Regions from separate parts of the Micromonospora sp. NPDC020750 genome, predicted to be linked through region 4. Evidence: riboswitches for the same ligand, from Rfam matches in the RefSeq annotation. Region 4 holds a riboswitch; each other region holds the start of a gene.
The links. Region 4 has a riboswitch for cyclic di-AMP ahead of ACH4T9_RS28265 (C39 family peptidase). Riboswitches for the same ligand answer to the same signal wherever they lie in the genome.
Positions count from the first base shown of each region.

Region 1 (7,283 bases), on a different contig from region 4:
CGTTGTCCCCGGCGGAGCTGACGGCGGAGACCAGGTGCTGCCACGCCTGGTCCGCGATTCGCTCGGGCTTGCTGCGGCGTTCCAGCAGATCGGTTCCGAACATCGTTCTTACCTCCTCGGGGTGCCGAAGCTTGCGGCCACTTCGGCTTTTCGGCTAGGGCAGGGCTCGGGCGCCCCGCCCACCGGCATGGTCCGGCGGGCCCGTCCGCCCACTCGGGCAGTGCCCCGCCGGATCCGGCCGCAAACCCGGCCCGTCCGGCGGCGGTCCGTCCGGCGGCGGTCAGCGGACGGACACCACGGCAGCGCCACGGGCGAAGTCGTCGCCGTCGTCGTCATCGTCGTCGTCACCCGCGCCGCCGAAGCCGCAGGCCAGCATGAGAGCGAGCAGTGCGCCGACGCCGGCGAGGCCGGCCAGTCTCCGGATCATGAGTGGTCCTTCCGTGGTACGGGTGACGGGCGCCACCGAGCGTAGGCGGGGCGGGCAACGGCGGCGGTGAGCTCTCTCACCCGGTCCGCTGTGGGCGGGGCGGGGCGCGCCCGGCGCACAATGTGCGCGCGAAGGTCGGGGGTCACCGTTACCCTGGGTCGGCGACGTCGGCTCCGGGTCGATCGTCCGCTGAGCAGGACGTGAAAAGTCCGGATAAGGGCCGGCCCGCTGTGCCCTGATCCATGAATTGCTCATCCCGAGGGGTGGCGACCGAGGCCATCGGAGGAATACTCTCGGTCGCGGCCCGCGTACTGATGAGGCGCCCGTGAACGGGCGAGTGGAGGTGCTCGCGTGAGCCTGTCGATCGTGAAATCGGTACTGTCGGGTGGTGTCATCGAGATCGTCCCGCGCGGCGAAATCGACGTCGACACCGCGTACGAGGTGCGCGAAGCCATCGCAGAGGTGCTCGCCAAGGGGCGTCCCGCCCGCATCGAGCTCAACATGCGCCTCGTCACCTTCATCGACTCCGTCGGTATCAGCGCGATGGTGGCTGGTTTCCAGACCGCCGAGGTCAGCAGCGTGAAGCTGGTCGTCACCGAGCCGAGCCGGTTCGTGCACCGGCAGCTCTGGGTGACCGGGCTGCTCGGCCTGTTCGGCGCTCCGGAGCCCTACTACGCGGGTGCCGGCGCTGCCACCCCCGAGGTGCTGCCCGGCGCCTGACGGCCGTCCGCGCCGGGTGCCCCCCCGGGGCGGTTCACCGTGGGCCGGTCACCTATGGGCCGGTCACCTATGGGCCGGTTCACCGTGGCCGGGGCGGTGGTCCTTCCCTCCGGGGGTCGGGTGGGGGACGATCGGGACGTGCTTCGGCGAGACACCTTCCAGTATTCGGTTCAGGCCCGCTGCCCGCGGGCCGAGGCGGTGGCGCTGCTCGGCGACCCGGCCCGGCAGGGCGAGCTGCATCCGCTGATCACGCGGGTGCGCCGGCTGCCGCCCCGGCCGGGCGCCCGGGTCAGTTATGCCATCACCGACCGGCTCGCCGCCGGGCCGCTGCGCTTCCCGGTGACGTACCAGGCGGACGTGCTGGTCGCCACCGACGACGAGATCGTCACGGTGGCCCGGCAGCGGCCGGCCACCACCGTGCGCAACCGCACCCGGCTGCGTGACGAGCCGGGCGGGGTGGTCCGGATCGACGTGGAGATCACCCTTGCCGCCCCGGCGCCGCTGTTCCGGTACGCCTTCCGGCAGGCCCGGTCGGCGCATCTCGGGCTGGCCCGGAGGTTGGGAGAGGTGCTGGACCGCGCCGGGGACGGCCCGGCCCAGCCGGCCTGAGCGGCGCGGCCGGGCCCACGGCTTGTGCGTGTGGCCCCCGGACGGCGGGGGCCACACGCCGCGCGGTCAGTACACCGACAGGTGCACGTGGTTGGTGTGGTCACTGGACGGGTCCCCGTTGCCCCCGCTGTACGACTTCCAGCCGCTGCTGGGCAGCCAGATCTGCCTGAACCAGATCACGTACAGCACGGCGAGGTTGTCCGCGTTGCGGATGTAGTACGCCGCCAGGTTGTTGCCGTAGGTGCGGTCCCCGCCGGAGGCCACCCCGCCGAAGCCGCCCTTCTGGGCGGCGAAGTCGCACGCCCGTCCCTTGGGATGCTCGCCGGAGCCGCTGGGCCGGTGGCAGGAGACGTACCGGGTGAAGCCGGCCGACTTGGCCTGCTGGAGCGCGTGCAGCGTCCGTGGGGTGATGCAGCCGTTGGCCGGGGTCGGGTCGTTCACGCTGCACGACTCCGACGGCCAGGACCCGTCGGAGTTGCGCTTCGCCGGGGTGGCGTTCGCGCTGGAGGTGCCCCGGTTGGCCCCGTCGCCGCTGGCGCTGGTGCTGGCCTTCTCGTTGGCCACGGTCAGGGCCTGCTCGGCCTGATCCTTGCGCTTGGCCATCACGGTGACCTGCTTGCGCTGCTCGCGGATCTCCCCGTCGAGGGCCAGCCGGGTCTTGGCGGCCTGGTCCCGGGTCTCCAGCAGGTCGCGCAGCGCCCGGTCCTCGTTGGTGGCGACCGCGTCCAGCGCGGCGACCCGGTCCAGGAAGCCTGCGGGGTTGGTGCTGTTGAGCAGCGCGGACACCGGGCTGAGCCGGCCCGACTTGTACGCCACGCCGGCGATCTCGTCGACCTTGGCGCCGCGTACGGTCAGCTCCGCCTCGACCGTCTTGAGCTGGCTGCCGAGCTGCTGCTGCCGCTTGACCGAGCTGGCCAGGGCTCTCTTGGCGTCCAGGTAGCCCTTGCTGGCCGCTTCGAGTTGGGCGCGCAGGGCGGGGGTGCCGCCCTCCTCGTCCTGGCCGGGCGTGGGGGCGCGCAGGCCGGTGGGTGGGGCCGCGCCGGCCGGGGCCACCGGCCCGAACCCGAGGCCGACGGCGAGCGTCAGCACCAGCATCGCCGCCATCCGGGCGGCGGTCCTTCGTACAGGTGCCACTACTGGCATACGTATGTCCTTCCGTCAGTCGCCGACCGGGTTAGCTGACGGGTTCGGGACGGAAGATCCCTACCACTCAGGCGGATGCACCCCACGAACATGGTTCCCCGGCTCGCCAGGAGGCGATTAGGCGGCGGCCACCGCAGGCGCCGGAGGGCGCCGCCCGGCGGAGGCCGGATGAGAGCTTACCGGTGCGGATGAGACCCCCGCTGTCTCCGTGGCGGACGGTGCGTGGGCCAATACTGTCAAAACCGGCATGCAGGCACAATACACCACTTAATTGATGGGTGTGGGTATCACCAGCCGGTCGGCCCGCAGGGGCCCGCCGACGCCCCGGGCTCCACCTGCAACGTGGCGTGCTCGATGTGGAAGTCCTCGTGCAGGGCGGTGCGGGCCGCGGTCAGCACCGCGCCCACCTCGGCGTCCGGCGCCATGGTCAGGTGGGCCGAGGCGACCTCCATGCCGGAGGTCAGCGTCCAGACGTGCAGGTCGTGCACCTCGACCACGCCGGGCACCGCCGCCAGCCGGTCGTGCACCGCGGTCACCTGGAGGTGTTCCGGCGCGGCCTGCACCAGGATGCGCACCGCGGCCCGCCCGAGCCGCCAGGTGCGGGGCAGGATGAACACGCCGATCGCGACGGCCACCAGTGGGTCCGCCCACCACCAGTCGGTGACGGCGATCAGCGCCGCGGCGCCGATCACCCCGACCGACCCGAGCAGGTCGCCCAGCACCTCCAGGTACGCCCCACGCATGTTGATGCTCTCCTTCGCCCCACTGCGCAGCAGGGCGAACGCGGCGACGTTGGCGAGCAGGCCCAGCGTCGCCACCACGAGCATCGGGCCGACGGTCACCTCGGGCGGGTCGCCGAACCGGCGGACCGCCTCGACGAGGACGTAGACCGCGACGCCGCTGAGTAGGACGGCGTTGCCGAGCGCGGCGAGCACCTCCAGCCGGTAGAGCCCGAAGGTGCGCTGAGGGTCGGCGGTGGCCCGCCGGGTGGCGGTGATCGCGGCCAGCGCCATGCCGATGCCGAGCACGTCGGTGAACATGTGCCCGGCGTCGGAGAGCAGCGCCAGCGAGCCGGTGCCGAACGCGGCCACCGCCTCGACGATCATCAGGGTGGCGAGCAGCCCGAAGGCCGCCCAGAGTCGCCCTGAGTGGCGGTCTGCGGCGTTCGCCACCGCGCCGTGGTGGTCATGACCTGCGCCCACGCCAACACCCTCCGTCCCCGATCCGAACCCGATTTAATGTATGCTCACATCGCTATGTATGCAAGTAAAAGTCGGGCGTCCGACCGGGGACGTGGGTGCCGGCCGGTCAGCCGGTCGGATCGATCGTGGTCAGCCGCTGGGTGGCCCGGGACAGCGCCACGTACAGCGTCCGCACGCCGGAGCCCGGATCGGCCCGGATCTCGGCCGGGGCGACCAGCGCGACCCCGTCGTACTCCATGCCCTTGGCCTGGAGACTGGTCACCACCTGTAGGCGCGGCGCGGCCAGGCCGGCGAGCCAGCCGGCGACCTCGTCCCGGCGCGGCACCGGCGTGATCACTCCGACCGTCCCCTCCACGTCGCGGAGCAGCGCGGCGACCGCCGCGACGGTGGCCCGTTCCAGCTCGGCCGGCGGCACGGTCAGCACGACCGGCTCCACGCCGGTGGACCGCACCGCGCTGGGCAGCCTGAGGTCCGGGTAGAGCCGGCGGATCTCCGCCGCCGCCACCGCGAAGATCTCCGCCGAGTTGCGGTAGTTGGTGGTCAGCTCGAACTGGTGCCGGCGCCGCCGGCCCAGCGCCTGGTCCCGGGCCCGGGTCAGCTCCTCCTCCGCGCCCGTCCACGCGGTCTGCGCCGGGTCGCCCACCACCGTCCAGGACGCCAGCCGGCCGCGCCGGCCGACCATCCGCCACTGCATCGGGGAGACGTCCTGCGCCTCGTCGACCACCACGTGCGCGTAGTCGCGGTAGTCCTCCGGACGCTGCCGGGCCGCCTCCCGGGCCGCCCGCTGCCGGTCGGCCTGCGTGCTCAGCTCCCGCACGCCCCCGGCGAGCTGGAACGGGTCCCGCTTGGCCCGCTTCGGCTGCATCGGCTTGCCCAGCAGCGCGTCCAACTCGTCCAGCAGGGCGATGTCGGCGATCGTGAGCCCCTCGGCGTCCAGCGTCCGGTAGGCCTCGGTGAGCAGACCGATCTCCGCCCGGGACAGGATCCCCCCGGCGTACCGGCGCAGCCGGTCCGGGCGGGCCAGCCAGCCCAGCACGTGCCGGGGGTGCAGCCGGGGCCACCACGCCTTGAGGAACTCGCGGAACTCGGACCGCTCGGCGATCTCGTCCTCGAACGCGCGCTGCTCCGGCAGCCGCCCGACGTTCATCCGCCGGGCCTGGGCCCACAGCGCGGCGAACACGCCGTCGAAGCCGGCCCGGCGCGCCTCGTTGCGGCGGGCCCCCCGGGACAGCGCCCGGTCCCGGATGCCGTCCAGCTCCCGGCGGTCCAGCCGGAGCAGGGCGCCCCGGTAGAGCAGGCGCAGCTCGCCCGGCCCGCCAGGCACCGCGTCCCGCGCAGCCTGCTCAAGCACCCGCCGCATCCGCAGCGATCCCTTCACCGCGGCCACCTCGGGCGGGTCGGTGCGGGTCGCGTCCATCCCCGGAAACAGTGAGCCGAGCGAGTGCAGCGTCGCGGTCTCCTCGCCCAGCGACGGCAGCACCGAGGCGATGTACTCCACGAATACCGCCGACGGGCCGACCACCAGGATGCCGCCGCCGGCGTACCGGCTGCGATCGGAGTACAGCAGGTACGCCGCCCGGTGCAGGGCGACCGCCGTCTTGCCCGTCCCCGGGCCGCCGGAGACGATCGTCACCCCGGAGCCGGGGGAGCGGATCGCCTCGTCCTGCTCCCGCTGGATGGTGGCGATGATGTCGCGCATGCCCCGGCCGGTGGCCCGGGACAGGGTGGCCAGCAGCGCCCCGTCGCCCACCACCGCCATGTCCGGTGGGGCAGCCGCCGGGTCCAGCAGGTCGTCCTCGATCCGGGTCACCCGCTCGGCCGAGGACCCGATGGTGCGCCGCCGCACCACGCCCAGCGGCTGCGCCGGGGTGGCCTGGTAGAACGCGGCGGCGGCCGGGGCCCGCCAGTCCACCACCAGGGTCTCCGCGTCCTCGCCGCGCACCCCGAGCCGTCCGACGTGCAGCACCTGCCGGTCGCGCAGGTCCAGCCGGCCGAAGACCAGCCCCTCGTGTTCGGCGTCGAGCCGGTGCCGGCGCTGGGCGGCGTGGAAGACCATCGCGTCCCGCTCGACCAGCGCGCCGAAGTTGCCCACCCGGGCCAGTTGGTAGCCGTCCTTCTCGGCCTGAGCGGCTGAGCGGCGCAGTTCGCTGAGGCGGGCGTACACCCGGTCGAGATGCCGCTGCTCGACGGCGATCTCCTGCTCCAGGGTGGTCCGGTCGGTCACGCGCAGCTCCTCGCAGACGGCGGCGGACGGCCGCGCCGGGGCGCGGGCCGCGCCTCGGGCTAACCGGAGAGGGTACGGCCACCGGCCGACCGGGACGCGGGGCCATGCCGCCGCCGCGATCCAGCCCACGTCCCGGACCGCCGCTCACCCCTGTGGCGCGGCTCCGGTCAGGCCGGGGAAGCCGTGTGCGGCGCGCCCGCCAGGACCCGGTGCAGCACGCCGGCCACGGCGGCGTTCACCTGGCCCGGCCGCTCCATCATCAGCATGTGCCCGGCGCCCGGACAGACGGTCAGCTCGGTCGCCGGCAGCGCCGCCGCGATCGACTCGGCGCACGGCGGCGGGGTGAGCCGGTCCCGGTCGCCGACCAGCGCCGCCGCCGGGAGGCGGGCCAGCGCGGCGAGGGTGTCCAGCCGGTGCTGCGTCCCGATCGAGGCCCGGAAGCCGCCGATCGAGCGCAGCGAGGCGCGGGCCACCGCCGAGGTGACCAGCCGGATGTCGGTGGGGTCGCAGCGGTCGCCGAAGAGCATCCAGCGGATGCTGGGCCGCAGGGCCCGCAGCAGCGCCCGGGGCGGGCGCCACGCGCCGCAGCGGGCCAGCACCCCGGCTCCGGCGGTCTCGGCCAGCCGGATCAGCCGGGCGATGCGCGGGGAGAGGCCGTAGGCGGTGTGGGTGTGCCCCTCGGCCGTGGTCGAGACGAAGACCAGCCCGGCCGTGCGGGCTGCGAAGTGCCGGGGGTGGCGGTGTGCGTACTCCATGATCGTCATGCCGCCCATCGAGTGCCCGACCAGCACCACGGGCCCGGTCGGGGCCACCGCGTCGAGCACGGCGACCAGGTCGTCGCCGAGCTGGGCGAGGGTGGCGGTGCGCAGCGCCATGCAGCTCGACCGGCCGTGTCCCCGGGCGTCGTAGGTCACCACCCGGACCCGGCCGCCGAACCGCTCGCGGACCTCGGCGAGTT
Region 1 covers NZ_JBIRTH010000003.1:593,412-600,694, reverse strand. The annotation lists gene ACH4T9_RS13345 (hypothetical protein) at 1-103, opposite strand, end outside; gene ACH4T9_RS13340 (hypothetical protein) at 281-427, opposite strand; gene ACH4T9_RS13335 (STAS domain-containing protein) at 779-1,147, shown strand; gene ACH4T9_RS13330 (SRPBCC family protein) at 1,286-1,756, shown strand; gene ACH4T9_RS13325 (coiled-coil domain-containing protein) at 1,823-2,899, opposite strand; cyclic di-AMP (ydaO/yuaA leader) riboswitch at 2,904-3,033, opposite strand; gene ACH4T9_RS13320 (cation diffusion facilitator family transporter) at 3,187-4,101, opposite strand; gene ACH4T9_RS13315 (HelD family protein) at 4,208-6,325, opposite strand; gene ACH4T9_RS13310 (alpha/beta fold hydrolase) at 6,493-7,283, opposite strand, start outside.
Region 1: linked by a shared signal. The riboswitch ahead of ACH4T9_RS13325 (coiled-coil domain-containing protein) and the one ahead of ACH4T9_RS28265 (C39 family peptidase) in region 4 are both predicted to bind cyclic di-AMP.

Region 2 (7,283 bases), on a different contig from region 4:
GCGGCGGCGGGCCGAGCAGCACCCGGTCGAGCAGGTCGGTGCGCCGCCCGCAGACCGTCCGCCACACCGCCTCGAAGGTGATCACCGACGAATCGGCCGCGAGCAGGAGGGCGACCCGTTCGCCGCGCGGCGTCGGGTCCGCCAGCCACAGGTCGGCGGCGTTCCGGACGACCGAAGAGACGTTGCCCGGGCCGGTGGCCCGGTGCAGCAGCTCCTGGAGCGCGGGGAGCCGCCACGCCCGGCGTCCCAGCGCGCGGGTGACGGCGAACAGGGGGGTGAACTCGCCGCGCGCCGTCCCGGCGGTGATCCAGGGCAGGAGCCGGTCGAGGACGACCCGCTCCTGCCCCCGGCGCAGGCCGTGGTCGAGCCGGCCCAGCGGGGGCAGGTGGTGCCCGCCGAGGAGGGCGTCGAGGGTGTCCAGCGCCCAGCCCAGCAGCTCCGGTTCGTCGACGTGGTGGCGCAGCACCCCGCAGGCCAGTTCGCCCAGCGCGGACAGCGTGCGGGTGGACGCGTCCCGGGCGTGGGTGGCGTCGGTGACCAGCGTGGCCAGCACGGGCCGCGAGTCGGCGCGCAGCGGCCGGGCCATGGTCGCCAGGGTGGCCAGCGCCGCCGAACGGACCGGGTCCTGCTCGTTGCGCAGCCCGACGAGCCGGGCCACGGCCTCGGCCACCGCCGCCGGGTCGTCGCTGCGCCGCGCGGCGGTGAGCAGCAGCTCGTACGCCGTCGCCCGGTCCCCCGCGTCGGCGGCGCGCAGGGCGGGCACCAGCGCCGCGGACGCCTCCGGCCAGGGCAGCTCGGCGCTCCACGCCCGCACGGCGGCCTCGTCGGCACGGACCCGCTCCAGGGTGAGCACCCGGCGGGCCTCCCGTTCCCGCCAGCGCCGGGGCAGCACCGCCATGACCGCCGAAGACGGGATCGCGGCGGCCGTCTCGACGTCGGCGAGCGCGGCGTCGTACAGGGTGCCGCGCGCCGCCGGGGGCAGCGCGTCCAGCAGCGCCGCGAGGCGGGCGTCGTCGGCGCGCAGCCGCCGGGCGAGCGTGACCAGGTCCGCCGGCGGCAGCGCTGCGAGGCGGCGCAGCAACGCCGGGGGCAGGGTGGCCCGGCCCAGCCACCCGGCGCGGGCCGGGTCGGTCAGCAGCGTGAGCACCCGGGCCGGGGACGCCGCGGCAAGCACGCCGTAGCGGGTGAGGTCGCCGGGGAGCCCGTCGGCCGGGGCGTGGCGTTCGAGCAGGGTGAGCACCCGCTCCGGGTGGCCGACCGCCGTGCCGAGCAGCGCGCCCGCGCGCGCCGCCCACCAGCGGGAGCGTTCCGAGCCGTCGAGGCCGGGCAGCGTCGCCTCGGCGTGGTCGAGCAGGACCCCGGCGTGCCGGCCGGCCAGGGCCGCCCCGCCGCCGAGCGCGTGGTCGAGCAGGGGCAGCAGCCGGCGTACCGTGTCGGGGCCACAGGCGGGCAGCAGCGCGACCGCCTCGGCGTCGCCGAACCGGTCGCGGACCGCGTCGACGAGCCGGTCGGCGACCTCCGGGCGACGCAGCGACCGCAGCGACCGGTAGACCAGCCGGCGCAGGTCGGCCGGGGCGTCGGCGAGCAGGGGGTGCAGGTCGTCGGCGGTGAGCCAGCCGGCGCGCAGGCAGACACGGACCGCGACGGCCCGGATCGCCGCGTGCGGGTCGTCGAGGGCGGCGGCCGTCCCGGCCCGGTCGCCGACGACCTGGGCCGCAGTCACGGCGAGGAACCGGTGGTACGTCGACCCGGCCCGCAGGTCCGCGAGCACTCCGTCCAGCCGGCCTGCGGCGGCAAGGGCCCGGGCCCGGGCGGCGAGGGTCGTCATCCGCTCCCGGTACGGCAGTTCGTCGAGGTCGTCGAGCAGGGCGGCGGTGTGGCGCGACATCGCGCCATTGTGCCCGGCGACGGGACCGGCGGCCGACTCGTTTTGCGGGGCTGTGACGCTGCTCCCGCGAGCACTTCACCCGGGTGGCGTGCCCGTCGGGGACGCGGAAGCGCCCGGCCGGAGAATCCGGCCGGGCGCTTCCGGTGCTGGGTGCCCCGGGACCGGGACGCCGGGTCGCGCCGACCCGGCGGGCACTCAGAGGCTGAGCCGCTGGCCCGGGAAGATCAGGTTCGGGTGCTCGCCCACGACCCGCTCGTTCTTCTCCCACAGCACGCGCCAGCCGCCCCGCACACCCTGCGCCGTGGCGATCTTGGAGAGGGTGTCGCCCGACCGGACCACATAGGTCATCCCGCCGCTGGACGGAGCGCCCTTCGGGGCGCTCCTCGTGGTGTCCCGCTTGCTGCGCGAGGCCGGCTTCTCGGTACGCGAGGACCGCTCCTTCGGGGCGGCCTTCGTCTCCGACTTCCGCTCCGACTTCGCGCTGCCCTTCGTCGAGCCGCCCTTCTTGCCGCAGGTCGGCCACGCCCCGATGCCCTGGCCGTCGAGCACCTTCTCGGCGATGCGGATCTGCTCGCTCCGGGTCGCCAGGTCGGCGCGGGCCGCGTACTTCTTGCCGCCGTAGCCGGCCCACGTGCCCTGCGAGAACTGCAGGCCGCCGTAGTAGCCGTTGCCGGTGTTGATGTGCCAGTTGCCGCCGGACTCGCACGAGGCGACGGCGTCCCAGTTGACCGCGGCCTGGGCCGGCGCGGCCGGGCCGGCCAGGGCGACGACCCCGGCGAGGGCGCCCGCGGCGAGAGTGCCGACGGCGGCGCGGCGGACGGTCACCCGACGGTGGCGGGCGGTGTATTCAGTTGCCATGTGTGATTCCTCCACGCCGGCGAGGTGAGCTGTCGGGTTCGGGCCGAGGAGCCCGGCCGCCTCAGGCGGCTTCACCCCGAGGTGCGGTGCACCGAGGAACGTGTGGGTCCCCCGCTCCTGCCTTACTGACAAGGGAACCGACGGTCGGCGGCAGGACTAGGCGTTACCGACCGTGGTCGCCGCATTCGCGGACTCGATCGACGTTAGGCACCGTTGGTGACGGGTGCCCACCTCTTGTGAAGTTCTTCACCCGCTCGGGCGAAGGACCACACCGTCGACTTGCGAGACTTCACAAGCAATGCAGGGCAAACACCGGGCCGAGTCTGATCAGGGTGAACCGTCAACGGACAACCCCGGCCAGTCACTGATTGTGATCGGGGTCCGATTGCGTACATCGGATGCCGGAAACGCTCGGTGATCGCCCACACAGCTCAGTGGGGCGGTCGACGGCCGTGCCCGGCGACGGCGGTGTCGGCCGTGCAGCTCAGCTCCCCGGGGGCGAGTTGCACGCGGGCGGGCCGCCACACCTCGACCCGTCCACCCTCCACGCGGGCCAGCAGGCAGTCGTACTGACTGGCCCGCAGCGCCACCCCCACGACCCCACCCACGGCGGCGACCTGCCGGGTGACCAGAGGCTCGAGGTCGAGGCCGTCGACCGCCGCGCGGACGGCCTGCTCGGTGGCCGCACCGCCGGTGGGAAGGGCTTGGCGCAGGTCGTCCTCGGCGGAGCCCGGGAGTTCCGGGTCGACGGAGACGGTGAGCGGGGAGCCGTCCGGACAGGACACCTCGTCGACCCGGTCGTCCATGGCGTCCTGCTCGACGCTGATCGCATAGCAGACGGGCAGGTCGAACGTCTCGTCCATCGACCGGCCGGACGCGTCGACCGCCGTGGCCACCCCGTGCACGCGGACGATCAGCGAGACCCCGCCCCCGGTCCGGGTGTCGTCGATCCGCATGACCTCCGTGCCGGCAACCCGGGCGGCCTCCCGGGCGTACCGCTGCGCCGGGTGCGGGTACCGGCGTTCCCGCGCGACGGCCTGCTCGACGCGGGTGACCTTGCGACCGGCGTCCTGCATCGCCAGCTCCCTGGTCCGGACCGTGTCGACCTGCGGCTCCGGCCCGTAGCAGCCTGGCAGCAGGAGCAGCCCGATCGACACCGACACCAACCCGCGCAGCCGCCCCCGAAGCATGGGGCCATTATCCCGGTCCGCCCGCCCGTCCGGGGCCCCGCCCGGCGGGACGCGCAACGGCGCGCGCCGGGCGTCCACGGTCGACGGTGTCGACCGGGAGCCCGGCGCGCGGTGCGTGGCGGCGGCTAGAGGGTCCGGGCCAGCCGGTCGGCGAGGATGCGGGTGAACCGGGACGGGTCGGCCAGCTCGCCGCCCTCGGCCAGCAACGCCATCCCGTACAGCAGCTCGGCCGTGTCGCCGAGCGCGTCGGCCCCGGCGTCCTGCTCGTGGGCCTTGCGTAGCCCTTCGACCAGCGGGTGCCCCGGGTTCAGCTCCAGGATCCGCTTGACCTGCGGCACCTCGTGCCCCATCGCCCGGTACATCTTCTCCAGCGTCGGGGTGATGTCGTGGGCGTCGCCGACCACGCAGGCCGGCGAGGTGGTCAGCCGGGTGGAGAGCCGGACCTCCTTGACGCTGTCGGAGAGCCGGCCCGTCATCCAGGTCAGCAGGTCGGCGTACTCCTGGCGCTGCTGCTCGCGGGCCGACTCGGCCTCCTTCTTCTCCTCCTCGGTGTCCAGATCGACCTGGCCCTTGGCGATGGAGCGCAGCGGCTTGCCGTCGAACTGCCCGACCCGCTCGACCCACACCTCGTCGACCGGGTCGGTGAGAACCAGCACCTCGTAGCCCTTGGCCCGGAACGCCTCCATGTGCGGCGAGTTCTCGATCATCGGCCGGGACTCGCCGGTCATGTAGTAGATGTCGCCCTGGCCGTCCTTCATCCGCTCGACGTAGTCGCGCAGGCCGGTCAGCTCCGCCGGGTCGTGGGTGGAGGCGACGGAGACGATGTCGAGGATCGCCTCGGTGTTGTCCGGGTCGTCGAGCAGGCCCTCCTTCAACGCCGGGCCGAACTCCGACCAGAAGGTGCGGTACTTCTCGGCCTCGTTGGCCTTCAGCTCCTTGACGGTGGAGAGGATCTTCTTCACCAGCCGGCGGCGCACCGCCTGGATCTGGCGGTCCTGCTGGAGGATCTCCCGGGAGATGTTCAGCGACAGGTCGTGCGCGTCGACGACGCCCTTGACGAAGCGCAGGTAGTTGGGCATCAGCGCGTCGCAGTCGTCCATGATGAACACGCGCTTGACGTAGAGCTGCACGCCGCGCCGGGCCTGCGGGGCGAACAGGTCGACCGGGGCGTGCGACGGCAGGAACAGCAGGGCCTCGTACTCGAAGGTCCCCTCGCCCCGCATGTGGATCGTCTCGAGGGGGTCGGCCCAGTCGTGGCTGACGTGCTTGTAGAACTCCTTGTACTCCGCCTCGTCGACCTCGCTGCGCGGGCGGGCCCACAGCGCCTTCATCGAGTTGACGGTCTGCACCTCGCTGGTGACCGCGTCGTCCTCACCCGGGCGCTCCACGGTCATCCGGATCGGCCAGGCGATGAAGTCCGAGTACCGCTTGACGATCTCGCGGATCTTCCAGTCGACGGTGTAGTCGTGCAGGTTGTCTTCGCTGTCCTCCGGCTTGAGGTGGACGGTGACGGCCGTGCCCTGCGGCGCGTCGTCGATGGTCTCCACGACGTACGTGCCCTCGCCGGTGGACTCCCAGCGGGTGCCCTCGGCCTCCCCGGCGCGGCGGGTGACGAGGGTGACCTTGTCGGCCACCATGAAGGTCGCGTAGAACCCGACCCCGAACTGGCCGATCAGGTCGGCGGACCCGGCCGAGTCCTTCGACTCACGCAGCTTGGCGAGCAGCTCGGCGGTGCCGGACTTGGCGATGGTGCCGATCAGGCCGACGACGTCGTCGCGGGACATGCCGATGCCGTTGTCCCGGACGGTCAGGGTGCGCGCGTCGCGGTCGACCTCGATCTCGATGTGCAGGTCCGAGACGTCGGCCGCGAGATCCTTGTCGACCATGGACTCCAGGCGCAGCTTGTCCAGCGCGTCGGAGGCGTTGGAGATGAGTTCGCGCAGGAAGACGTCCTTGTTCGAGTAGATCGAATGGACCATCAACTGGAGCAGCTGGCGCGCCTCCGCCTGGAATTCCAGCGTCTCGATCCGGTTGCTCACACCGACCCCTTTCAGTTACGTCCGACCTTCGCGCACAGGATACGAGTCGTCGCTCCCGGTCGTGTCACCCGCCCGGCCGGTGTCGGCGGGGTTGCTGCCTAACCGGACAACCCCTCGCCTGGCTCGCCCGGGTGGCGAATCCTGGGTGTCCGGTCCTTCCTGCGGGAGGGGTTTGCGCGGCGCGTGCGCGGTTCGTCCTGCGGTGGGTGTTCTTCGCGCGTCCTGTGGAGCTGATGTCGTAGCCGAACATCAGCTCCACAGCGTCCTGAATAGGGGTGTCGTCCCGGCGGGGCTGCGGCCCTGCTCTCCTCGCTGGTCGAGGCGAGGTAGCGAACGAGGTAGGGTTGGCGCCATGACTCACACAGGCATCGCGTCGATGAGGCTCCGCATCCGCCGCTGACGGCGGCGCACCGAGCGATCCTCACCTCCCTGCCCGCCGTTCCGGTCTCCTGCCGGGCGGCACCTTCAGGCTGCCCGGCTCCATCGCGAGCTGCGGAGCGTTCCTGTGTCCTTTCTTCCCACGAGTCCATCATTCCCGCCGCGAGGCGACTCTCCCGTCCACTACGAGCCCGTGCACCACGAGCACGCCGGCGTGGACGAACGGCTGTCGGCGGACGGCGCGGTCCCAGCCGGGGAGCACGCGCACCTGCGCGCCGAGGGCGTGAGCGTCCTCCTCGGTGGGCGTCAGGTCCTCCACCGCGTGTCGGTCACCGTCTCGGCCCGGTCCCGGCTGGCGATCGTCGGCGAGAACGGCTGCGGCAAGACGACTCTGTTGCACGTCCTGGCCGGCATGGTCCAGCCCGACGCCGGCTCGGTGCGCCGGGCGGGCACCATCGGGCTGGCCGAGCAGGCGTTGCGCGCCGGACCGGGCCTGACCGTCGGCACCCTCACCGATCAGGCGCTGCGCGCCGCCAACGTGGCGTTGGCGGCGCTCGACGGGGCGGCCGACGACCTCGCCGCGGGGGTTGACGGCGCGGAGGCGCGCTACGCCGCCGCGCTGGAGGCCGCCACGCGCCTGGATGCCTGGGACGCCGAACGCCGGGTCGACATCGCCCTCCAGGCGCTGGGCGCGTGCGCCGACCGCTCGCGCGAGCTGAGCACCCTCTCGGTCGGGCAGCGCCACCGGGTGCGCCTGGCCTGCCTGCTCGGCGCCCAGCACGACATCCTGCTGCTGGACGAGCCCACCAACCACCTCGACGCCGACGGCCTGGTGTTCCTCACCGCGCAACTGCGCGCCCGCCGTGGTGGCGTCGCCCTGGTCAGCCACGACCGCGCTCTGCTGCGCGACGTCGCCCGGGAGTTCCTGGA
Region 2 covers NZ_JBIRTH010000004.1:545,375-552,657, reverse strand. The annotation lists gene ACH4T9_RS16230 (hypothetical protein) at 1-1,888, opposite strand, end outside; gene ACH4T9_RS16225 (transglycosylase family protein) at 2,084-2,746, opposite strand; cyclic di-AMP (ydaO/yuaA leader) riboswitch at 2,746-2,899, opposite strand; gene ACH4T9_RS16220 (hypothetical protein) at 3,178-3,936, opposite strand; gene htpG (molecular chaperone HtpG) at 4,062-5,915, opposite strand; gene ACH4T9_RS16210 (ATP-binding cassette domain-containing protein) at 6,547-7,283, shown strand, end outside.
Region 2: linked by a shared signal. The riboswitch ahead of ACH4T9_RS16225 (transglycosylase family protein) and the one ahead of ACH4T9_RS28265 (C39 family peptidase) in region 4 are both predicted to bind cyclic di-AMP.

Region 3 (7,283 bases), on a different contig from region 4:
TCCCTGCTCGATCGGCGGCGTAGCCGTCGCCGGTGAGCAGACCGGCGAGAAACGCCTCCAGCGACGGTGTGGGCGTCGTCGCTTCGCCGTGTGCGGCAGCGTCGAGCACCCGCAGTTGCTCGGCGAGATCCGCGTAGCCCTCGACGAGGTCGTCGTAGAGGTGGGCGAAGAGGAAGTACGGCAACACGTGCGAGTCCACCGCGTACGTGCCGATCTTGAGCGGACGGCGAGCGCTGGCGCTGTTGATGCGGTCGACCACGGCCAACACCTCGCTGGCGGTGGCGCCCAGGCCGTACTCGCCGTTGTGATCGGCCGCCCACGCGGCCCAGTGTTCGAGTGCGGCCTGGATCGCCGCCGCGTTGCGGGAGAACAGGGCCGGGCCGAAGATGGCCGGATCCACGGCGCTGTCCAGCACCACCCGGTCGGCGCGGGAGCCGAACATCTGCAGGTAGACCGCACCCAGGTAGGTGCCGTACGAGTAGCCGAGGTAGGACAGTTTCCGTTCCCCCAGGACGCCTCGGATGAGATCCATGTCCCGGGCGGTGTTCCGCGTGGACGCGTGCGGCAGGAGATCGAGGTTGCCCTGCGCACACCCGGCGGCGAGCTCCTTGGCCAGTGCCGCGCTCTCGTTGAACGTGCGCTGGCTCGGGCCGGCGGAACGCAGGAACGTGTTGGTCTCCCATCGGCACTCGATCGGGCTGCTCCGGCCCACGAACCGCGGGTCCATCCCGATCAGGTCGTACCGGGCCGCGACGTCCGGCATCTGCTCGCCGGCAAGCACCATCCCCATCCCACTGTCTCCAGGGCCTCCCGGGTTGAGCATCAGGACGCCACGGCGATGGGCCGGATCGGTCGCCTTGATCCGCGCCATCGCGACCGTGGTCGTAGGGCCGTGCGGGCGGCTGTAGTCGACCGGAACGGTCACCTCGCCGCACTGGGCACCCGCGTCGTCGAGAGCGGCGCCCAGCTCGTCGGCCGGACCGGTAAGGCAGCCGTGCCAGTTCACCGACTGCCGTTGGGCAACCCCGGCCGACGCGACAGTCGTGGTCAGTACTCCGCCGAGGGTCAGTGCACCGGCGGCGACAATCGCGGTGATTCTTCGAATTCGCACAGGTCAACCCTAGGAACCACCCGTTCGGGGCGCGATGGTGCACGAGCCCGCGCCCCCGGTCGAGGCGCCGGTACCCGAGCGGTATACCTGGCTCTACCTACCGCAGCGGGGCACCGCATGCCCGAGCCCACCCCGCGCTCAGCTGACCCGGAATCGGGCACGGCAAGCGCGGTAAGCGTCAGCAACGTCGAAGGCCCTGGCCGGGACTCGCGTCCTGACCAGGGCCTTCGTGGTGGAGCGGGTGACGGGAATCGAACCCGCACTGTCAGCTTGGGAAGCTGATGTTCTGCCATTGAACTACACCCGCAGGCGGCACCACTGTACCCGACGGCTGCGCCGGGTGCATCCAGGCACCCGTCGCGCGCCGCCGACCGGCAGCCGCACCGGGCCGACGCCGCTGCCCGCACTCCGCCCAACCCGGTCCATGGCCACCTCACCGCCTCCCCGCGATGACCCGAGCCATCGATGAACCGTAGAAGTTTCATACCGGCAACATATAGCCGTTCTCAAATCCTTCGATCGGTTGTAACGTCTGCCACAAGTTTCAGCCACGGCGCGACACACCCCCTGCCGCGCCGCCAGAAAGAGGTGGGCCCATGGGACTCCGTGCCAACCTGCTGACCCGGCGTACCGCCGGCGTCGCGTCGACGACCCTCGCACTCCTGCTCAGCACCGCCGCCGTGGGCGTCGTTCCCGCCGCATCGGCCTTCTCCGCCGCCCCGGGTCAGACGTGCGCCGAGCCGGCCGACGTGCACTCCGACGCCCGGGTCAAGGCGGGCGCGCAGACCAAGCACGAACCCAACGAGCTGACCGCCGCCCAGGTCCGCGAGCGCGAGGCCGACCTGGCGGGTGCCCTGCGCGAGCGGGCCAACTTCCGGGCCGGGGCCGGCGCCGGCACGCTCGCGACCGTGACCATCCCGGTCGTCGTGCACGTCATCCAGGAGAACAGCACCCGGGCCGGCGGCAACATCCCGGACTCGCTGATCACCTCGCAGATCGCCGTGCTGAACCAGGCCTACAGCGGCGCCACCGGCGGCGCGGCGACCGCCTTCGGCTTCCAGCTCCAGAAGATCAACCGGGTCACCAACCCGGCGTGGTACCCGATCGTGTCGGGCTCGTCGGCCGAGCGCTCGATGAAGACCTCGCTGCGTGAGGGCGGCAAGAACACCCTGAACATCTACCTCGGCGAGCTGAGCGACAACCTGCTCGGCTGGGCGACCTTCCCGAAGCGCACCCTCGACAAGATGGACGGCGTCGTCGCCCTGAACGAGTCGCTGCCGGGTGGCACCGCCACCAACTACAACCAGGGCGACACCGGCACCCACGAGGTCGGCCACTGGCTGAACCTGTACCACACCTTCCAGGGCGGCTGCTCCGGCTCGGGCGACAGCGTGAGCGACACCCCGGCGGAGGCGTCGCCGGCGTACGAGTGCCCGACCGGGCGGGACACCTGCACCGCCACCGGCAAGGACCCGATCACCAACTTCATGGACTACACCTACGACTCGTGCATGCACCAGTTCACCGCCGGGCAGGCGAGCCGGATGCTGACCGCGTGGAACGCGTACCGCGCGGCCTGACGCACCCCTGTTCCTGACCCTCCGGTGCCGGCCCCGTCCTCCGACGGGGCCGGCACCGGCGTCGTCGGGGGTCAGGCCGCCGCGCGGTGGGCGCCGCAGGCGTGCCGGGTCGGCCCCTGATCCGGTACGCCCACCGGGGCGCCACCCGGGTCACCGGCGGACCGGGGGTCGAGCCACACCTGCACGGCCGGCTGCCCCGGCCCGCCGCCCGGGAAGACGGCGCCGCCCTGGTAGCGGCGGGCGAGCATCGCCACGTCGACGGTGAACTCGAACAGCCGCCAGTCCACCTGCGGGGCGGCCCGCCCCAGCTCGGCGAGCCGGGCCACCCGGGCCTGGTCGGTCACCGGCCACGCGTGCCCCGCCACGTACGCCTCGTCGTCGCTGTCCTCCGGCGGGAAGGAGTGCAGCGCGTAGCGGCCGTCGCGTTCGAGGTCGCGCCGCTTCGGCGAGTCGACGATGAAGCAGAAGAGCCCGTCGTCGGTGATCACCGGGGAGACCGGGTGCACCCGGGGCCCACCGTCGGCGCGGACGGTGGCCAGGTAGCCGAAGCCCGGCCCGTACTGCTGCATGAGGAGGCGGATCCCGCCGGCGAGTCGTGGCTCGTCAGCGGCGAATTCGGACCAGGAAGCCATGTGGGCATTCTATCGAACACGTGTTCGACAGGCGAGCGCGGCGCGCCGGTCGCCGTAGGCGATGACAGGCCCGCCGACCAGGGTCGCTATGGTGTGCCGATGCTGCTCTCCGACCGCGATCTCGTCAGCGAGCTGAAGGCTGGCACGCTCGCGCTGGAGCCGTTCGAGCCCACCCTGGTGCAGCCGTCGAGCATCGACGTGCGCCTCGACAAGCTCTTCCGGGTCTTCAACAACCACCTCTACACGCACATCGACCCGTCGGTGCAGCAGGACGACCTGACCTCGGCGGTCGAGGTGCCCGACGGCGAGCCGTACGTGCTGCACCCGGGCGAGTTCGTGCTCGCCTCCACGCTGGAGGTGATCTCGCTCGGCGACCAGCTCGCGGGCCGGCTGGAGGGCAAGAGCTCGCTGGGCCGACTCGGGCTGCTCACCCACTCGACCGCCGGGTTCATCGACCCGGGCTTCTCCGGTCACGTCACGCTGGAGCTGTCCAACGTGGCGAACCTGCCGATCACGCTCTGGCCGGGCATGAAGATCGGCCAGCTCTGCATCTTCCGGCTCTCCTCGCCGGCCGAGCACCCGTACGGGTCGAAGGTGTACGGCTCGCGGTACCAGGGCCAGCGCGGCCCGACGCCGAGCCGCTCCTGGCAGAACTGGCGCACCTGGCCCACCCGCTGACGGCGCGGGCGTGGTCGAGGGGCCCGTCCCGCGGAACGGGCCCCTCGCCGCTCAGTCGGGGCGGCCGTAGCTGTGGATCTGGCCGTCGTCGATGCGCTTCATCTTGACGGGCTGGCCGGCCTGGGAGGCGTGCACCACCCAGCCGCCGCCGACGTACATGCCGACGTGGTGCAGGTCGGCGTAGTAGAAGACGAGGTCGCCGGGGCGCAGGTCGGCGCGGCTCACCCGCGCGGTCACCGACCGCTGCTGGGCCGCGTTGTGCGGCAGCGACACGCCGGCCTTGGCCCAGGCCGCGAGCATCAGGCCCGAGCAGTCGTACGAGTTGGGGCCCTCGGCGCCCCAGACGTAGGGCTTGCCGATCTGGGCACACGCGAACTTCACCGCGACCCCCGCACCGCCGCCGGGGTAGGCAGCCGGGCAGGGAGCGGGACGCAGCGCGCCGCCACCGCCGGTGCCGTACACCTTGAGCCGCAGCTTCTGGAGCCGGTCGATCTCTGCGTTGATCTGCTTCCGCTTGGCGGCGAGCTGCGCCTCGGTGCGGGCGAGCTGGGTGACCATCTCGTCCAACGGCTTCTTCTTCGCATCGAGCTCGTCGCGGAGGTCGATGACCGCCCGGATGTCGCGCTGCTGGCGCTCGGCGAACTGGTCGAGCAGTTCCAACTGTCCCATCATCTGACCGGGCGAGCGACTGCCGAGCAGCGCGTTCACCGCCGACAGGTTCTCACTCTTATACGCCTCGACGGCGAGGCCGCTGACCTTGTCCATCGCCTCGTCGACCCGGCGTTGCAGCGGCCCGATCTGCTTGGCGACGGCGTCGGCCTGCCGACGCTTGAGGGCGAGGTCCTGACGGGTGGCGTTGTGCCGCTCGATGAGCGGTTCGAGCTTGTTCCAGTCCTGGTCGATCTGCCGCTCGATCTCGGCGATCGAGGGATCGGCCTGGGCCGAGGTCGGGGCGCCGGTCAGGACGACGGCGGCGCCGGCCAGTGCGGCGAGGGCGGTGGTGAAGCGTGACCAGCGTGGGCGCGGCGTAACCGGCATCCGGTCGGCGTGCGCCGACCGGCGTGACGGGCGCCGCAGGGCAGGGAGTGCCACCTGGCTCCGTTCTCCTTCTTCCTTGACCGCCTACCGGGTTAGCTGACGGGTTCGGGCGGGAAGGGAGAGCGCCCTACCGCAGCGGCGCTGCGGATTCACCCCGGCGTACCTGGGTCCCCGGCTCGCCCGGAGGCGACTCGGCGGTGTCGGACCGTCACCGCCCGGCTGGGCGATACAGCTACCGGCCGACGATTGACCAGAGTAGAGACGCCCGTTATCGATCCGCAACCCGCCGGGCGATGACACGCCATACCACGCCACCGTGCGGAAGATTCCTTCACATCGCGACACCTGGTGGAAAGCTATTGACGTGGGAGGACGACGGCGGAAGGGTGACCTCATCCGACGCCCAACCAGGAGGTTCGATGCCCCGTTCTGTCGTGTCGTCGAGCAGACGGATCCTGCTCGCCGCCGCCGTGGCCGCCACCACGGCCCTTGTGCCCCTCGGTACCACCGCCTCCCCGGCCGCGGCCGGCCAGACCCCCAACCGCCAGCAGCAGTACGCTGACGCCGCCGCCGAGTACGGCGTGCCGGAGAGCGTCCTGCTCGGCGTCTCCTACCTCCAGTCCCGCTGGGACACCAACGCCGGCACCCCCAGCACCAGCGGTGGGTACGGGCCGATGCACCTCACCGACGCCGAATACGTGACCGGCCTGCCCACCGGCACCCACCACGACTCCGGCGACGAGGACCCGCGCGGGGACGACTCCCGCCCGGCCCCCGCCGCCGCCCAGCCCTCGGCCGACGAGGCCCCGACCGCGGCGTCGTTGCAGACCCTGGACACCGCCGCCACCCTGACCGGGGCCGACGAGGCTGCCCTGCGCGCCGACGCGCCGACGAACATCCGGGGCGGGGCGGCGCTGCTCGCGTCGTACCAGCGGCAGATCGGCGCCCCGGTCGGGGCCGGCACCGACCCGGCGGCCTGGTACGGCGCGGTGGCCCGGTACGCCGGCGCGGACGGCGCCGACGCGGCGGCTGCCTTCGCCGACGAGGTCTTCGGCACCATCGCCGGCGGCGAGAGCCGGGTGACCGACGACGGGCAGCGGGTGACCCTCGCCGCCCGGGCGGTGACCCCGCAGAAGTCCTGGCTGGACCGGCTCGGCCTGCGCCTGCCGGCGCGCCCCGACGGCCTGGAGTGCCCGTCGACCATCTCCTGCGAGTGGATCCCCGCCCCCTACCAGTCGCTCGGTGCCGACCCCGGCGACTACGGCAACCACGACCTGTCCGACCGGCCCAAGCGGCAGAAGGTCGAGTACATCCTCATCCACGACACCGAGGGCAGCTACGCGGGCACGGTCAACATGGTCCAGGACCCGACCTACGTGAGCTGGCACTACACGCTGCGCTCGGCCGACGGGCACATCGCCCAGCACGTGAAGACCAAGGACGTCGCCTGGCACGCCGGCAACTGGTACGTCAACGCCAAGTCGATCGGGCTGGAGCACGAGGGCTTCGCCGCCCAGGGCACCTGGTACACCGAGGCGATGTACCGCACCTCGTCGAAACTGGTCCGGTACCTCGCGCTGCGGCACGGCGTCCCGCTGGACCGGCAACACATCATCGGCCACGACAACGTCCCCGGCACCGTCGCGGCGAACGTGCGGGGCATGCACTGGGACCCGGGCCCGTACTGGGACTGGTCGCACTACTTCGACCTGCTGCGCGCGCCGGAGCTCAACACCGGCACCCCGCTGACCGGCATGGTGCGGATCGACCCCGACTTCGCCACCAACCGGCCGGCATTCACCGGCTGCGTGACGGCGGGCGTGCCCTGCCCCTCGCGCGGCTCCTCGGCGGTGGTGCTGCGCAGCGCGCCGAGCGCCGACGCGCCGCTGGTCAACGACATCGCCCTGCGTCCGAACGGCTCGCCGGCCACGATGGCCGTCTCGGACCACGGCGCCCGCGCGTCGACCGGGCAGACGTACGCCCTGGCCGGCCGTGATGGTGACTGGACGGCGATCTGGTACCTCGGGCAGAAGGCGTGGTTCCACAACCCGGCGTCCGCGCCCACGGCGGCCTGGACCGTCGGCCTGGTGGCCACCCCGAAGGCCGGGAAGGCGACGATCCCGGTGTACGGGCGGGCGTACCCGGAGGAGGCGGCATACCCGGCCGGCGTGCCGTACCAGCCGATCTCGCCGTTGCAGTACACCCTCTCCGCCGGCCAGCGGTACTCCGTCGGCAACGTGCTGC
Region 3 covers NZ_JBIRTH010000007.1:356,662-363,944, forward strand. The annotation lists gene ACH4T9_RS23110 (alpha/beta hydrolase) at 1-1,111, opposite strand, end outside; tRNA gene ACH4T9_RS23115 (tRNA-Gly) at 1,345-1,418, opposite strand; gene ACH4T9_RS23120 (zinc metalloprotease) at 1,708-2,691, shown strand; gene ACH4T9_RS23125 (pyridoxamine 5'-phosphate oxidase family protein) at 2,763-3,323, opposite strand; gene dcd (dCTP deaminase) at 3,423-4,001, shown strand; gene ACH4T9_RS23135 (NlpC/P60 family protein) at 4,053-5,093, opposite strand; cyclic di-AMP (ydaO/yuaA leader) riboswitch at 5,106-5,246, opposite strand; gene ACH4T9_RS23140 (N-acetylmuramoyl-L-alanine amidase) at 5,459-7,283, shown strand, end outside.
Region 3: linked by a shared signal. The riboswitch ahead of ACH4T9_RS23135 (NlpC/P60 family protein) and the one ahead of ACH4T9_RS28265 (C39 family peptidase) in region 4 are both predicted to bind cyclic di-AMP.

Region 4 (7,283 bases):
GATCAGCGGCACGGTGAAGGTGGCGCCGAACATCGCCACCACGTGCTGCACGCCCACCCCGAGGGTGCGCGGCCAGGAGAGCCGCTCGTCGGGGTGGACCACGTCGCCGGGGCGGACGGACCGGCCGTTGCCGTGCAGGGACCACGGGGACCAGCGGGCGCGCGGCTCGGTGGGGGTCTGGGTCATGGGACGCCCTTCGCGTCGAGGTGCTGACGGGGGCGTGGACGACCCTGGGAGTTGTTTCTAGCAGAGGCCGGCCGACCCGCATATCCGCAGGGTCCGGGTCACCTGGAAGCGCAGCGCCGGCACGGGTGGCCGCTCAGGCGACGCCGGCGGGACGGAACTGGACGCTGACCCGGGGCCCGACCGGCCGGACGGTCTTCGGGATCGCGTGCTCCCAGGTGCGCTGGCAGGTGCCGCCCATCACCACCAGGTCGCCGTGCCCGAGCGGGAAGCGCAGGCTCGCGGTGCCCCCGCGCGGGCGCAGCAGCAGCGGGCGGGGCGAGCCGAACGAGACGATGGCGACGATGGTGTCGGTGCGCGCGGAGCGGCCCTGGGTATCGCCGTGCCACGCGACGCTGTCCCGCCCGTCCCGGTAGAGGCACATCCCGGCGGTCACGAGCGGTTCGCCCAACTCGGGCGTGTAGTGCGCGGTCAGGGCCGCCCGCGCCGCGGTGAGCACCGGGTGGGGCAGCGGCCGGCGGGCGGCGTACCAGCAGAGCAGCCGGGGTACGTCGACCTCGGCGTCGTACATCGTGCGGCGCTCGGCCCGCCACGGCACCTCGGCGAGCAGGGTGTCGAGCACCTGGTCCGAACCCAGGACCCAGCCGGGCAGGTGGTCCACCCAGGCGCCCCGGTCGAGCGGGTGCCGGCGCAGCCGGCCGGCGAGCGGGCCCAGCGAGGGCTCGTCGGGGGTGAGGTCGAGCATCGACGGCTGGTAGGCGGCACCGGACATGCGCCCACCCTAACGGCTCGTTCGTACACCCGTACGACTGCCGTCCCCCCTCAGTGGTGGAGCATCCTGCGTACCCGCCCCTTGACCGCGGCCCGTACCCGGGTCCGCAGCCGCTGCGCGTCCAACTCCTCGATGCTCTTCTTGAGCTCCTGGTTCCCGTCGCGCAGCCACTGGATCCGGGCGATCAGCTCGCCCGGGTCGGTGGCCGTCTGGGCGCGGACCGCCGGGGGATAGCTCGTCTCGGCGACCTGCCGGTCGAAGCGTGCCGCGGCGTCGCCGTCGGCGAAGGAGTGCCCGAGGTCGTGCCGGGCCAGGAACGACATCATCGTCTCGAACCTGGCCCTGTGCCCGTTGTTCAGCGCCGTGTAGTCCGCCTCGTCGTAGAGCGCGACGGCGTCCACGTCGGCCGACACGTCCTTCATGATCCGGTGCGGGATGTCGAAGTACCGGGCCAGCTCCAACGTGCGCGAGTCGTGCGCGAACAGGTAGCCCGGGGTGCCGGTGATCAGTGCCGTGATGGTGCCGTGGATGCGGGTGCCGAAGTTGAAGTCGAACCCGGACAGGTAGTCCATCCAGGTCCACGGGTCGACGAACATCCGCACCTTGTCCTCGACGAAGAGCGGGTGCGAGGTGTGGATCGGGATGGCGGCCTGCTTGCCCCGCTCCTCCGGCAGGTCGCCGTAGAGCAGGGTGCCGAGGGTCTTCAGGTCCTGCGGGAGGTAGCGCAGGTTCGGGTAGCGCTGGTGGTGCGAGGTGATCACCTTCGCCATCGACCTGACGTACGGGGAGACGGTCAGCGCCACCCGGTCATCGACGGTGAGCGTCGCCTTCCGCTTCTCCACCCGCAGGCTGTCGCCGTGCAGGAACATCGACGGGCAGCCGATCACGTCGACCGCGGAGAAGCCGAGGCTGCGCAGGTACCCCTCGGTGATCTCGCCGCGCACGCCGATGCTGTGCGACCGGTCGAGCACCGCCTTCACGAACGGCTTGACCACGTCGTCGATCGGTCGCAGGTACTCCCGGTCGCCGTTGACGTCGGTCTGCGCGCCGACGCCCAGCACCACCACCGGGATCTTCAGCCGCTCGATGAGCCGGGTCATGTTGACCAGCCGGTGGGTGTAGCTGCGCCGGAACGCGTTCGCCAGCGGCACCACGAAGACGTCGTACCGCTCGTTGATCTCGTCCGCGTCGCGCGGGTTGGCCTGGAACTTCGACGAGGTGATCTGGGCCGTCGAGGTCCGCAGGATCTTGTGCGCCGAGTGGCTGAACACGAGGTTGCCGGTGTTGTCACCGATCCAGTTGCGCTCGAACGTCTCCTCCGGCGAGTAGACGTCGAACGGGCCCTTCTTGGCCCGGAGCAGGATCCGCTGGTGCATCGGTGCCGTCCTTCTCGTCGTGTCCACCCCGTCGAGGGTGCGCCGGCGGGCGCCGACCAGGCGTGGCCCCACGAGATCGGGGCACGCCCGTTGGTTCCGAGACCGCGATATTAGGCCATCGGACACCTGCTTCTGGCATTCACGTCTCCCGGCGAGCGCCGACGCGAGGGCCGGGCGGGAACTGCGGGTAGGGTGCCCGGCGGGCGGCACCCACCGGCCCGCCACGACGCGGCGGCGCCGGCTGCCCGGCGCGACACGAGGCGAGGAGGCGCGGTGTTGGTGACCCTGCGGACGGACGGACCGCCGGCATGACCAGCACACCGACCGTCGTACGACCCGAGTCGCCGGCCCGCCCGGCGAGCCGGCTGCCCTCGCTGACCGGGCTGCGCTGGATCGCCGCCCTGCTGGTCTTCGGGTACCACGTCGGCACCATGCGGATCGTCGCCGAGCCCGACTACCAGGCCGTCATCGACTGGCTGTTCACCCTGGGCCTGTCCGGGGTGGAGTTCTTCTTCATCCTCAGCGGGTTCGTGCTGGTCTGGTCGGCCCGCGACGGGGACCGCCGCCGCGACTTCTGGCGCCGCCGGCTAGCCAAGATCTACCCCAACCACCTGCTGATGTGGGCGGCGGTGCTGCTTACCGGCGTGTGGGTGTTCGCCGACCCGGTCAACCCCCGCGCCGCGGTGGAGAACCTCCTGCTGCTCCAGGCCTGGGACCCGACCCCCGGCTACTTCTACAGCGTCAACTCGGTGAGCTGGTCGCTCTCCTGCGAGCTGTTCTTCTACTTCTGCCTGCCGTTCGCGCTGCCGCTGGTCCGCCGAGCGCGGCCCGGGGTGCTGTGGGCGGTGGTGGTCGCGGTGCCGCTGCTGATCGTGGCGCTCTGGCCCGGTCAGCGCCTGGTGCCGCAGGAGAGCACCTGGTGGTTCACCCAGGTCTTCCCCGTCGTGCGGTCCCTGGAGTTCTGGATGGGCGTCGCCGCGGCCGAGCTGCTGCGTCGGGGGCGCTGGCGGGGCCCCGGCCTCACCGCGGCCAGCGTGATCTTCGTGGCCACCTGGGTCGTCGCCTCGCAGTGGATCCGCGCCGAGCTGTGGGCGGCCCTGCTCGCGGCGGCGTACCTGTTGGTCATCGCAGCCGCCGCCGCCGCGGACGTGCGCGGGGCACGGACGCCGTGGCGGTCCCGGCCGATGGTCTGGCTCGGCGAGGTCTCCTTCGCCTTCTACCTGGTGCACGTCTTCGTCATGGTCACCGTGCTGCGGCTGGCCGACCGGCTCGGCGTGGGGCTGCCCGGCTGGTGGGGACCGCTGGCCGTGGTCGGCTTCCTGCTGGTGAACCTGGGGCTGGCCGCGTTGCTGCACCGGTGGGTCGAGATGCCGCTGACCCGCCGGCTCGGGCCGCCCCGCCGGCCCCGCCCGCCGGCTCCCGGCGGCGGGACGGTCCCCGGCGACCCGGCGGGGCCGCCCGGGCCGGCGACGACGGCCGCCCCCGCACCGGCGCACCCCCGCGAGCAGGTCGCGGTCCCCGAGCGGCGCTGACGGCCTCGCCCGCTGGCACCCGGCCGGGTCGGCTGACCCGACCCGACCCGGCCCCGGTTGGTCGCGGTGCTGCCCCGAATTTCTTTATGACGCCGGTCACATCGCTCGGGTAAACGGGCAGTCGACCCATCGGGGCGGGTCCACCGACATAACTCGCCGACGATCAAGACTGATCGTCCGGTTGTCGCCCGAGGGCACCCCGAAGGCCCCTAATCCCATTGAGTCACGTCAGTTCCCAATGTGCCGCAAGAAAGCTGATCGGAGAGGGTTTACGCAGGTAGGAAGGGCTTGGCAGGGCCTCGACCGGCCAGTAATGTCGGCCCGTCCGGTGCGGTACCCGATCGCAATAGGCGACGCCGCGCCGACCCGCTCAATCGTGACCATCACGAACCGGGGACCCAGTGCACATGTGGGGTGAATCCGCGGGCCACGGCCCGCGGTAGGGCGATCTTCCCGCCCGAATCCGTCAGCTAACCCGGTAGGCGGTGTCGGAAGGAGTGCCATCCTCGTGCAGCGCGACCCCATCCCTCGGTTGTTCCTCCACCGCGGCGCCGTGGTGCCCGCGTCCGTCGCCCCCGGGCTGACGAACTGACCGGCGCACCCGCCCGTACGCCCGGCTGACCGGGCATCTTCCCAGAGCTGACCTGACCGGCTGTGGACGTCTCGTCCACGCCACCGTGCGACGACGCATGCCCAGGTGCCCCCGCTCTCCGCCCCATCCCCGTGGAGGAACACGTGAACGACCACCTCAAGCGGCAGTTGCGACGTCTCGCCACCGAGCGCCCGTACCAGGTCGTCGCCGGCTCGGCCGCGGCGCTCCTGCTGGCCTCCGGCACCGGTGTGTTGCTGGCCGGCACCGACGACACCCCCGCGCCGCGGCAGACCACCAACGCCGCCGTGGCCGAGATCGCACCCCGCCTCGACAGCGCGGCCAGCCGCGCCCAGGCCCGGGTCGGCGCGACCGAGTCCTCCAGCGCCTCGCCGTCGCCGAGCGCCACCACGGCCGCGCCGAACCCCGACCTGACCACCAGGGCAGCCCCGAAGCAGACCACGGCGAAGCCGGCCACCCCGAAGTCGCCGTCGTCGAAGGTTCTCGACTACGCCTACCAGGCGCAGACCACCTACTACTACTGCGGCCCCGCGGCGGTGCGCAACGCGCTCTCCGCCACCGGCGTCGGGAGTACCCAGGACGGGCTGGCCAGCCGTCTCGGCACCACCGAGATGGGCACCAACTCGGCCGAGGACACCACCCGGGTGCTCAACGCAATGGTCAAGGGCGACCCGTACCAAACCCGGATGATCCCGGGCGGCGCCGCCACCGGGGCCCAGATCGACCGGCTCAAGGCGGACGTGGTGAAGGCGGTCAGCGCCGGGCGCGGCGTCGTGGTGAACATCGCCGGCGACGCCACCGACGTCGACGGCGGCTGGCACTCCTTCCCCGGCGGCCACTACATCGCCGTCGTGGGCTACCGCAACGAAGGCCGTACCGTGCGGATCGCCGACTCGGCCAACCCGGCCGCCTCGGCGTACTGGATCAGCACCACGGCCCTGGCGCACTGGGCGGCGACCAGGGGCTACTCGGCCTGATCACCCTCCCCCCACCGGGCCCCGGCTCTCCCCGTGAGCCGGGGCCCGGTGCTGTCCCGCGCCGTCCGGCATCCGCGGCCGTCCAGGTGCCGTCCGGCACCGCGGCCGTGACCGAACCCGTCAGCTCCGGCCTCAACCCTGTGACGCGAACTTCTTGATCATTGCGGGAAGCGGGCGGGGGAGGGCGGGGTCGGGCGGGGGGTGGGTGGGGTCCAGGTCGGGGTCAGCTCGCGGCGGGCCGCTGCCAGGAACGCCTCGGCGTACTGGTGGGTGGGGAAGTCGCCCAGGTAGCGGGAGCGGGTGGCCCAGCGGGCCGTTGCCTGCGGGTCGGTGTCGAGCAGCTGACCGAGCACCTCGTCGAGGTTGGCCGCGTCGCGTCGCAGTACGTAGCCCGAGCCGGCCAGGGGGAACCGCTCGACGAACCGGTCGCCGTCGCCGCCCATGTCCGTGACCGCGTACGGCTTGCCGGAGTAGAGGTAGTCGGAGATCACCCCGGAGACGTCCGAGAGCAGCGCGTCGGAGCGGTTCACGCAGTCGACCAGGGACATCTCCCGGCTGGCCGCAGCGCCCCAGACGTGCTGCCGGCCGGTGCGGGCCCGGTCCGCGGCGAGCAGCTCCGTGAGCCGGGCGAGCTGCCGCGCCGACCCCGGATTCTGCCCGGTGTACGGGTGGGCGCGCAGGATCACCGTCGCGCCCCGGGCCAGCAGCCCCCGGACGAGGGTTTCGCCCACCGGCAGGGAGCAGTAGTTCGCGTCGGCGTGGTGCCCGGTCCAGGTCGGGGTGTAGAGCACCGTCGGGTTCGGCAGACCGGTTGCCGGCTCCCGGCGTACCTCGATCGACTCGACCTGCGGGCGGCCGACCACGACGAACTTCTCCGCCGGGATGTCCACCCCCGCGCGGGCGTACCGCTCGATCGCGGCCGGGCCGGCCACGAAGATCCGGTCGAAGATCGCCGAGACCGGGTTGGCGCTGGGCGCCTTGTCGCTGTCGCCGTGGTGGATCTGCACGTGGGTGAGCTGGGTGAACCGGATGCAGTGGCTGTTCTTCGCCCCGTGGTTGACGTAGAAGGCCACCTTGAGACTCGGCACCAGCGCCTCGTCCATCGCCTTCAGGGTGGGGCAGTACACCACCGGCGCGGTGGTGGCCGCGGCGATCGGGGCGAGGAACTCCGGCTCCCGCACCATCACGAGGAACGGCCGGCCGATCCGCTCCAGGTAGGGCAGCCACATGGTGACCTGGTACTCCGACCCCGGCGGGGCGGAGAAGTGCAGCAGGAACTCCGGCTGGTACGCCCGCAGCGCCCGGGTCACCGCGCCGCCCCCGGTCCCCGGCCGGAACCGCCTGCGGGCCAGGTCCAGGGCCACCGCCCCGGCGCCCGCGCCGACGCCCAGCGCCAGCAGCAGGGCGACGAACGCCGGCAGCGCCAGCGCGGCGGCCAGCGCCACCGCGGCGAGCAGCACCAGCAGGGCGTCGGCCAGCCGACCGGCGACCAGCGGGGCCCACGACCGGACCGGGAGGTTGGCGGCCCGGATCTCCAGGTCACCGGCCTGCCGCAGCGGCCCCACCAGCAGCACCAGCCCCAGCAGCGCCAGGGCCGTGGCGGCCAGCGCCGGGTCGAAGCCGGCGTCGAGCCGGCGGGCGTACCCGACCAGGATGCCGGCCGCGAGCAGCACCGACTCGGCGGTGCTGTCGGCGGCCGGCCGGACCCGGCGCTCCCAGCCGGCGGCGGCCAGGGCCGCCACCGCGAACGCCAGCCCCCAGCCGGTCGCCCCGGTCAGCGCGAGGGCGAGGAACGCCAGCACCGCCAGGCCGGTGGTCGCCACCCGGGCGGTC
Region 4 covers NZ_JBIRTH010000011.1:245,742-253,024, forward strand. The annotation lists gene ACH4T9_RS28245 (uracil-xanthine permease family protein) at 1-186, opposite strand, end outside; gene ACH4T9_RS28250 (alpha-ketoglutarate-dependent dioxygenase AlkB) at 320-955, opposite strand; gene ACH4T9_RS28255 (polysaccharide pyruvyl transferase family protein) at 1,006-2,331, opposite strand; gene ACH4T9_RS28260 (acyltransferase family protein) at 2,640-3,863, shown strand; cyclic di-AMP (ydaO/yuaA leader) riboswitch at 4,221-4,363, shown strand; gene ACH4T9_RS28265 (C39 family peptidase) at 4,587-5,450, shown strand; gene ACH4T9_RS28270 (CDP-glycerol glycerophosphotransferase family protein) at 5,609-7,283, opposite strand, start outside.